DNA from 2 places in the Agrobacterium tumefaciens genome. Region 1 is predicted to be linked to the other one. Evidence: predicted binding sites of a transcription regulator. Region 1 holds the regulator's gene; the other holds the start of a gene.
What was found. Region 1 encodes LexA, which represses DNA repair genes until DNA is damaged. Its sites were predicted from a motif close to TGTTCNNNNTGTGTTCNG; they were not measured.
Positions count from the first base shown of each region.

Region 2: the regulator LexA is predicted to act here: its motif matches at 2,814-2,831, upstream of CFBP6623_RS23675 (ATP-dependent helicase).

Region 1 is NZ_CP039903.1:1,099,124-1,103,945, reverse strand. It holds gene eno (phosphopyruvate hydratase) at 1-476, opposite strand, end outside; gene kdsA (3-deoxy-8-phosphooctulonate synthase) at 612-1,457, opposite strand; gene CFBP6623_RS05500 (VOC family protein) at 1,457-2,338, opposite strand; gene lexA (transcriptional repressor LexA) at 2,551-3,273, shown strand; gene CFBP6623_RS05490 (glutathione S-transferase family protein) at 3,686-4,363, shown strand; gene CFBP6623_RS05485 (ComEC/Rec2 family competence protein) at 4,383-4,822, opposite strand, start outside.
Region 2 is NZ_CP039904.1:1,839,812-1,844,633, reverse strand. It holds gene CFBP6623_RS23695 (ABC transporter permease) at 1-180, shown strand, start outside; gene CFBP6623_RS23690 (ABC transporter ATP-binding protein) at 167-1,012, shown strand; gene CFBP6623_RS23685 (ABC transporter ATP-binding protein) at 1,009-1,746, shown strand; gene CFBP6623_RS23680 (prolyl oligopeptidase family serine peptidase) at 1,835-2,572, opposite strand; gene CFBP6623_RS23675 (ATP-dependent helicase) at 2,955-4,822, shown strand, end outside.

The sequences.
Region 1 (4,822 bases):
ATCGGGTTGTCGGCATGTGCGCCGCCATTGATGATGTTCATCATCGGAACCGGCAGCAGATGCGCGTTCGGGCCACCGACATAACGGTAAAGCGGCAGACCGGAGGCTTCGGCAGCAGCCTTGGCGACAGCGAGAGACACACCGAGGATGGCGTTGGCGCCGATGCGCGACTTGTTCGGCGTACCGTCAAGCGCGATCATCGTCTGGTCGATCTGGATCTGGTTTTCAGCGTCGAAACCGCCGATAGCGTCGAAGATTTCCGTATTGACGGCTTCAACCGCCTTTTCCACGCCCTTGCCGAGATAACGCTTGCCGCCATCGCGCAGCTCAACCGCCTCGTGTGCGCCTGTCGAGGCGCCGGAGGGAACGGCCGCACGGCCCATGGAGCCGTCTTCGAGGTAAACATCGACTTCAACGGTCGGGTTGCCGCGGCTGTCGAGAATTTCGCGCGCGATGATATCGGTAATGGCAGTCATGGTCTCTCCCTTGGGAATGGAACAGATATTTTCCGTCGCCTGTCTTAGACGATGGCGAAGAAATTACAATGACGGCGGGCGGCAGAAACAGAGCGCCCGCCATTAAAATCGATTGGCACGAGTAGCACCCGTTTCTTACGCTTTCGTGATGGCGTCGAAGGCCAGAAGCTTTTCCAGCAGTTTCGGCATGTCCTTCAGATGCACCATGTTGGGGCCGTCGGAAGGCGCATTGTCCGGGTCCTCGTGGGTCTCGATGAAAAGGCCAGCGATACCAACCGCCACTGCCGCTCGCGAAAGCGTCTCGACGAATTCGCGCTGGCCGCCGGTGGAGCCGCCCTGCCCGCCCGGCTGCTGCACGGAATGGGTGGCGTCAAAGACAACAGGCGCGCCGAGCGAGGCCATGATCGGCAGCGAGCGCATGTCGGAGACCAGCGTGTTGTAACCGAAGGACGCACCGCGCTCGCATAAAAGCACATTCGGGTTGCCGCTTTCATTCAGCTTGGCCAGCACGTTTCTCATGTCCCAGGGCGCCAGAAACTGGCCCTTCTTGACGTTGATGACGCGGCCGGTTTTCGCGGCGGCGACGAGAAGATCGGTCTGGCGACTGAGGAATGCAGGAATCTGCAGCACATCCACCACTTCGGACACAATGGCGCATTGTTCCTCGGTGTGAATGTCGGTCAGGACCGGGAAGCCGTATTCCTTCTTGAGATCGGCGAAAACCTGCATCGCACTGTCAAGGCCTATGCCGCGCTTGCCGGAAAGCGAGGTGCGGTTCGCCTTGTCGAAGGAGGATTTGTAAACGAGGCCTATTCCAAGCTTGTCGCAAAGCTCCTTCAGCACACCCGCAATCATGAAGGCATGTTCACGGCTTTCCATCTGGCAGGGGCCGGCAATCAGCGAAAAACGCTCGGTATTGGAAAAGGAAACCTTGCTGGCGCCATCGCCGGCGGTGACTTTGAGATTGTTCGTAACGCTCATTATTTTTCCTCGAAGGCGAAGGCAACACCCTGACCGGGCGCTGCGGGCACCACCAGCCGGCCGCCCGCTTCTGCGCTGGACACGCCATTAGCAGCAAGTGCCGCCTGTGTCACGGCAAGATCGCGAACGGAAAAGACGACGCCTGCGCCGCGCAATCCGCCACCGCCCTCCTCGGGAACACTAAAGGCCAGTCCGTCAAAGACCGGCTTCCGCGTCAATCTTATGCGGGTATTGCCGGTTGCGAAAACCATATCTCCATCCGGAGACATCTTGCCGTCGCAGCCAAACACAGTTTCGATCAGCTGCACGGCATTCGCATCACCACCGGAAAACAGCACGATCTCGCTGAGGCCGGAAACGCCGTTGGCATGGCGTTCCAGCGCCGCGCGGTCGCCCGGCAGGGCCTGCAACCGCTGACAGCTGAACAGAAAGAAATCCGCCGCGGAACCACTGGCTGCAAAAGCCAGCCGAAAAGCCGCCTCGCTCTGCGAACCATCCGGCATTTTGACTGGCCGCGAAAATTCAAAGACATTTCCGGCCGAGAGGCCTGAGGCTACGAATCGGTCGAGATCGCCAAGAGCGTCCTGCGTTGCAGCGACCAGTGCGGAAAAACCCTCCCCTCCGGCATGTTTCCGGAAGGCCTGATCCCGCCCGGTAAACACATCTTTCCGGCCAATCGAGGCATTATATTTAGCCGGATCAGCAATCACGAGAGGCTCCAGATACGTGCCGTCGGCGAAAAAAACGCAGGCATTCTGCGTGCCAAACGGGTGAAGAGCCGCTGGCGCTACTGTAAATCCCAGGTTTCCAAGGCGATTTTCTGCGACGTCGATGTGCTCGACAGGCAGTACGAGATGGTCGATGCGGTACGGTTTCGTCATTTCCCTGCTTCCTGCTGTCGCATGCGGCATGGCCATGCCGGAACAGTTAGGACGGCAGAAAAGCACAATTTCGTGCTTTCAGGCAAATCATCAAAACAACAGATAGCAGCTTCACGAAATTTTAGGGGATTGCGGAACACATATGGAACATATAGTGTTCGTTCTGTATTTGTTTCGCGACTTCAACGACGATTCTCAAGGGTGTTTTCCTCATGCTCACGCGCAAACAGCAGGAATTGCTTCTCTTCATTCATGAACGAATGAAAGAGTCCGGCGTGCCGCCCTCCTTCGATGAAATGAAGGACGCACTCGATCTTGCTTCCAAATCCGGCATCCACCGGCTGATTACCGCCCTCGAAGAGCGCGGCTTTATTCGCCGGCTACCTAACAGGGCGCGGGCGCTGGAAGTCATCAAGCTGCCGGAGGCCTATGCGCCGGGTGCCAGGCCGCAGCGCGGCTTTTCTCCAAGCGTCATCGAAGGCAGCCTCGGAAAGCCGAAGGCGCCAGAACCCCCACCGGCGCCCAAGGCGCCCGCCAACGATCTCGGCGGCGCGGTCACCGTTCCGGTCATGGGTCGCATCGCCGCCGGCGTGCCGATTTCCGCCATTCAGAACAATACGCATGATGTTGCCGTGCCGGTTGACATGCTGGGTTCGGGTGAACATTACGCGCTCGAAGTTAAGGGCGATTCGATGATCGAGGCCGGGATTTTCGACGGTGATACCGTCATCATCCGCAACAGCAATACCGCCAATCCGGGCGATATCGTCGTGGCATTGGTGGATGACGAGGAAGCGACGCTGAAGCGTTTCCGCCGCAAGGGCGCTTCCATCGCGCTGGAAGCGGCCAACCCCGCTTATGAAACCCGTATCTTCGGGCCTGATCGGGTAAAAATTCAGGGCAAGCTGGTCGGACTTATACGCCGTTACCATTGATCTGATTTAACCGTCATCCTCTCAAGACAGGCGTCGTCATGAGATGGCTCCTGTCGAAGATGACGGCAATTCCGGAATTCGGCTGACCATGCGAGTGTCGGGCAATCTTATGCTTCCAGCAGACAGTTGCATTCTGTCTGGTAAAGATCAGTTCCAGTTTCATATGGATATCGTTGTTACGGCCTTGCCCCCGGCCTGTTGCCACCACTGCGTCATATGCCGTGGACATCTGGTTGCGTGAGTTCGTTTACGCTGGGGGATGCGGCTGGCCTGGCGCTGCCACCGAATGGTGATACTCGGTGCAAAGCCCCCGTCATTCATCAACGCGACTTATGGGTGCCATGGATTATTTTCGGTATTCCATCATGCCCCGACAGGTATAGAAATGCGCGTCATATCCGGGAGATAAGCCATGTACGATCTTTACATCGCCAACAAGAACTACTCCTCATGGTCGCTGCGGCCGTGGGTGTTGATGCGCACGCTCGGTATCGCCTTTGATGAGAGACTTGTTCCGTTTGGCGAAGGTGTCGCCTTTTCCAGCTTTTCGCCGACCGGCAAGGTGCCCTGCCTTGTCGATGATGGCGTGACGATATGGGAAACGCTGTCGATCGCCGAATATCTCGCAGAACGGCACCAGGGCGTCTGGGCGAGCGACAAGCAGGCGCGGGCATGGTCGCGTTCGGCGGCGAGCGAAATGCATGCCGGCTTTTCCTCACTGCGCAATCTTTATCCCATGTCGGTCGGTATTCGGGTCAAGCCGAAGGGTGGCGATGCCGGGCTTGCGGCAGACATAAAGCGCATCGATGCGTTATGGAGCGAAGGTCTGACAAAATTCGGCGGTCCCTATCTTGCCGGTCAGAAATTCACGGCGGTCGATGCTTTTTTCTGCCCCGTGGCGTTCCGTTTCCAGACCTATGGCGCCGATCTTTCACCTGCGGCAAAAGCCTATTGCGATCGGCTGCTCACCCTGCCCGCCATGCGTGAGTGGTATGAGGCCGGAGTGAAGGAGATCTGGCGCGATGCGGCGCATGAACAGGAAATCAGCGGCATTGGCGCATTGACTGACGATCTGCGCGTGAAGGTCTGAATATCACTGCTGACGGCGTTTATTGCGATGCCGTCAGCAACTGCCTGACCGGTTCCGGCACCTCGTATTCGAAGCGGTCGCTTTTCCAGTCGTAGTAGCGGTGCTCGCTCCATGGCCTGTTCGCCCCGGCAATTGCTGCGCGTAGTCGTCCGACCACCCCCGGCTGATTATTGCCGGCGAAGCCTATTTCTACCGAGCCAATGCGCCGCAATATATCGCGGTTGAGTAGAAGTGCTCCTGAGCGGCATTGTGAAAACGAGGTCCTGCGGGAAACGACGACAATATCGGCGATATCGCAGGCTTTTCCGGCAAACCGGCCATCTTCCAGAACGACGATCCACTCCCCGCTCCTGGCGCGCGCCACGCACCATATGCCTTTGCTGCAGGTGAAGACGCCGGGTTGCGCATCTTTCAGCGCTGCCGTCATCTGCCGCATCACCGCCCTCATCTCCTCCGGCG
Region 2 (4,822 bases), on a different replicon from region 1:
GGGGCCCAGCCTCCCTTGCCGGAATGGGGAGCGATGATCTCCAGCGGCCGTAAATTCATGCTCGATTACTGGTGGGTTGCCGTCATGCCCGGCATCGCCATCCTGCTGACGAGCCTTGCCTTCAACATCGCCGGCGATACGCTGCGAGACCTCTTGGATCCGCGCCATGCCCGTTCCTGATAGCTCCCCCATTCTTTCGGTCCGCGACCTCAACGTTCGCTTCGGCCGCAACTCCATTCCCGCCGTTTCCAATGTCAACTTCGACGTTGGGCGCGAGCGTGTCGGCATCGTCGGCGAATCCGGCTCCGGCAAGTCCACGACCGGCCGCGCCGCCATGCGGCTTCTGCCGAAAAGCGCCACCGTTACAGCGGAGCGCATGGACTTCCTCTCCGAGCCGCTGCTTACCAGATCCGAGCGCCAGATGGGCGCGATCCGCGGCAGCGAGATGGCGTTGATCATGCAGGACCCGCGTTATTCGCTCAATCCGGTCCTGCCCATCGGAAAACAGGTGGCGGAGGCGGCAGAACTGCATCTGGCTCTCACCGGCAAGGCCGCGAGAAACGCAGCGCGGGATATGCTGCTGCGCGTGCGCATCAACGATCCCGACCGCGTGATGGGGCTTTATCCGCATCAGATTTCCGGCGGCATGGGGCAGCGCGTGATGATCGCCATGATGCTGCTCGCCAAACCGAAGCTCGTTATCGCCGACGAGCCGACCTCGGCTCTCGATGTCAGCGTTCGCAAGGATGTGCTTCTGCTTCTGGACGAGATGGTGCGCGAAAACAATTCAGGCCTCATTCTCATCAGCCATGACATCCGCATGGTGTCGGCCTTCTGCGAACGGGTGCTGGTCATGTATGGCGGGCGCGTCGTGGAAACGCTGACGAAGCTGGAAGATGCGCAACATCCCTATACGCGTGGCCTGATCGCGGCGATGCCAGATCCCCGCAATCCGGTCCGGCGTCTCAAGGTACTCGACCGACAGGCAATTGATGCGGAGGTGATGCGATGATCACGGTAGACAAGCTCGATGTCGTTTATGGCGCCAAGGAAAACCGCAATCACGTGGTTCGCGGCGTCAGCCTCAAGGTCAACAAGGGTGAAACGCTCGGTATCGTGGGTGAAAGCGGTTGCGGCAAATCGACATTGCTGCGGTCGCTTGCGGGTCTGGAATCGGTGTGGACCGGATCGATCAGTTTCGACGGCAAGCCGGTCGGCAAAGTGCGCAGCCGCGAAGAACTGAAGCTGGCGCAGATGGTGTTCCAGGACCCGTACGGTTCGCTGCACCCACGCCATCGCATCGGCCGGGCTCTCGCCGAACCCATCCGCTCCATGGGGCTTGGCGATGGCTGGTCGAAGGTTCCGGCCGCCCTGCAACAGGTCGGCCTGCCCGCACATTTCGCCGAGCGGTTCCCGCATGAACTTTCGGGCGGCCAGCGCCAGCGTGTGGCGATTGCCCGCGCGCTGATCCTCGAGCCACCGATCCTGCTGCTCGATGAGCCGACATCCGCACTCGACGTTTCCATTCAGGCGGAAATCCTCAATCTGCTCGCCGACCAGCGTGAGGAACGCGACCTCACCTTCGTTCTCGTCAGCCACGACCTCGCGGTCATTGCCCATATGTGCGACCGCGTTCTCGTCATGCAGAATGGCGTTTTCATCGATGAGTTGACCAGGGCCGATCTTGAAGCGGGCATCACCCACGCGGCCTATTCGGGCGAACTGTTCGAAAGCAGCTTCCTTTAGACGAACATCGAGCCTCTAAAGACAACCGTCCGGCGGAAGCGCCGGGCGGCTTTGTCTGTGATCGTCTCAATCAGAGATCCGGCGAAACTCAGGGAGAAGACGGTGCTTTGACCTCAGCGAGCTTCTGTTCGAGAAGCCACGTCCACATCGCCTCATCCTTCAGCACTTTTCCCTCCACCGCCTGATGATTTGTCTCCTCGAACACGGTGAGCCGAACATTGCGTTTCAGCTCCTGAAGGCGTTGAACGAGAACCACGGTGTCGGACAGCGGTATCACCTCGTCATTTGCACCATGAAAAGCCCAAAAGGCGGTCTTTTCATTGGTCCGGTTGAGATAATGCCGGATACCGCCGCCGGCAATCGGCACGACAGCAGCAAAGGTCTCCGGAAACTGTTCGGCCATTGACCACGCCCCAAATCCACCCCGGCTATAACCGATCAGGTAGATGCGGCTGCGGTCCACCCGATGATCGGCCACCACCGACTGGAGAGTGGCTGCGACACGCTCGATCGGATAAAGCAGTTCCTCACTCGGGTTTTGCGGCGAGAACACCAGAAAAGGAAAATCACGCCCCTCTTCGATCATTTTCGGCAGTCCGCTCGCCCCTAGCTTTTCAACATCGCTGCCACCCTGGTCACCGCCATGCAGCCAGACGACGAGAGGATAGGTCTTGTCCGAACCATCATAGTCCTTCGGGGTGTAAAGCAGGTAATTGATATCTGAGGCGATGGTGACATCGGATTTCACGGCTTTCTGCTCGGCCAAGGCAAATGTCGAGGTAGCAAGGGCGGCAACGGCGATCAGGCAGAATTTCAGATTTTTCATTTGGTCCTCCCAACAGACTGGCCTCTTCCCCAAGGCCGATGATTGAACTCGCAGGCCTCCGGCTTGGTTCAAATCTTTCCGACCTGAAACAGGAAACGCGGGAGAGACCACAATAAATGAATATATATTTCAATTAAGTACGAGATTTTCCTCACTACTATTCTTATCATGATGGGAAAATCAGATCCTTTCCGCCCACGGTTCTTGGAGCAGCATGCCGGCTAAAATGATCCGTGCAGTGCGTTCAGCATTTGTTCTGGATTGGTGTTTGAGTCTTTGCTAATCATTGCAGGAACGGTGGATATGGCCAGCCGATGCCTCGACGGCTGACCATATCCACAGCTATCCACGGACGGACAACCACATATCAAGGATTGCAGGCATGGCGGTTGCCTATCTGGACAAGTTGAACGAACAGCAGCGCAAGGCCGTGGAACACGGAGTCGGGCTGAGAGAAGGACAGACGGCCGGACCGCTCTTGATCATTGCCGGCGCCGGTTCCGGCAAGACCAACACACTTGCCCATCGCGTCGCGCATCTGATTGTGAACGGCGCCGATCCCCGCCGCATCCTGTTGATGACGTTTTCCCGACGTGCCGCGTCGGAAATGTCGCGGCGTGTCGAGCGTATCTGCAAACAGGTCCTCGGCGGCAATTCGGGCGCGCTCACCGACGCGCTGGCATGGTCCGGCACCTTTCATGGCATCGGCGCACGCCTGTTGCGCATCTATGCCGAACAGATCGGCCTCAATATCGATTTCACCATCCACGACCGCGAAGACAGCGCCGACCTGATGAACCTTGCCCGGCACGAGCTGGGATTTTCCAAGACCGAAAGCCGTTTTCCGACCAAGGGAACATGCCTTGCGATCTACTCGCGTGCGGTGAATTCCCAGACGCCGCTGAAGGAGATCCTGCGCCAGCATTATCCGTGGGTCGCCAGCTGGGAGAGTGAACTCAAGCAACTGTTTGCGGCCTATGTCGAAGCCAAGCAGGTCCAGAACGTGCTCGATTACGACGATCTTCTGCTCTATTGGGCGCAGATGGTGAGCGACCCCATCCTGGCAGACGATGTCGGCAACCGTTTCGACCATGTGATGGTCGACGAATATCAGGATACCAACCGGCTGCAGGCTTCGGTGCTGATGGCCCTCAAACCCGGTGGCCGCGGGTTGACGGTGGTGGGTGACGATGCGCAGTCGATCTATTCGTTCCGGGCTGCGACGGTGCGCAACATCCTCGATTTTCCGGCATCCTTCAGCCCGGCGGCGGATATCATCACGCTTGATCGCAACTATCGCTCGACGCAGCCAATTCTTGCCGCCGCCAATGGCGTCATCGATCTGGCGCGTGAGCGGTTTACCAAAAACCTGTGGACGGAGCGGCAGTCGCTCGAACGCCCCAAGCTCGTGACGGTGAAGGACGAAACCGAACAGGCGAACTTCATCATCGATCAGGTCCTTGCCAATCGCGAAACCGGCATGACGCTGAAACAGCAGGCCGTGCTGTTTCGCACCTCCAGCCACAGCGGCCCACTCGAGGTGGAACTGACCCGCCGCAACATCCCCTTCGTCAAATTCGGCGGCCTCAAATTCCTCGACAGCGCCCATGTGAAGGACATGCTGGCAGTCCTCCGCTTCGCCCAGAATCCGCGTGACCGTGTCGCCGGCTTCCGGCTGCTGCAGATGCTGCCCGGCATCGGACCGAAGAAAGCCGGCAATATTCTCGATGCAATTGCGACAGACGCCGAGCCCCTGCTTGCCCTTGCCGAAATTCCGCCACCACCGAAGACCGGCGATGACTGGACGGCCTTCACGCAAATGCTGGTGGGCCTGCGGCGGAGCCAAAACGGCTGGCCGGACGAAATCGGGCAGGCAAGGTTGTGGTACGAGCCCCATCTCGAACGCATCCATGAGGATGCAGATACCCGCAAGGCCGATCTACTACAGCTCGAACAGATCGCCGGCGGTTATCCCTCACGCGAACGATTCCTGACGGAATTGACACTTGATCCGCCTGACGCCACCAGCGATCAGGCCGGCGTGCCGCTGCTTGATGAGGATTACCTGACCCTGTCGACCATCCATTCGGCAAAAGGCCAGGAATGGCGTTCCGTCTTCATCCTGAATGTCATCGACGGCTGCATCCCATCGGATCTTGGCGTCGGCACCACCCAGGAACTGGAGGAGGAGCGACGGCTACTCTATGTCGCGATGACGCGCGCCAAGGACGGCCTGTCACTGATCACGCC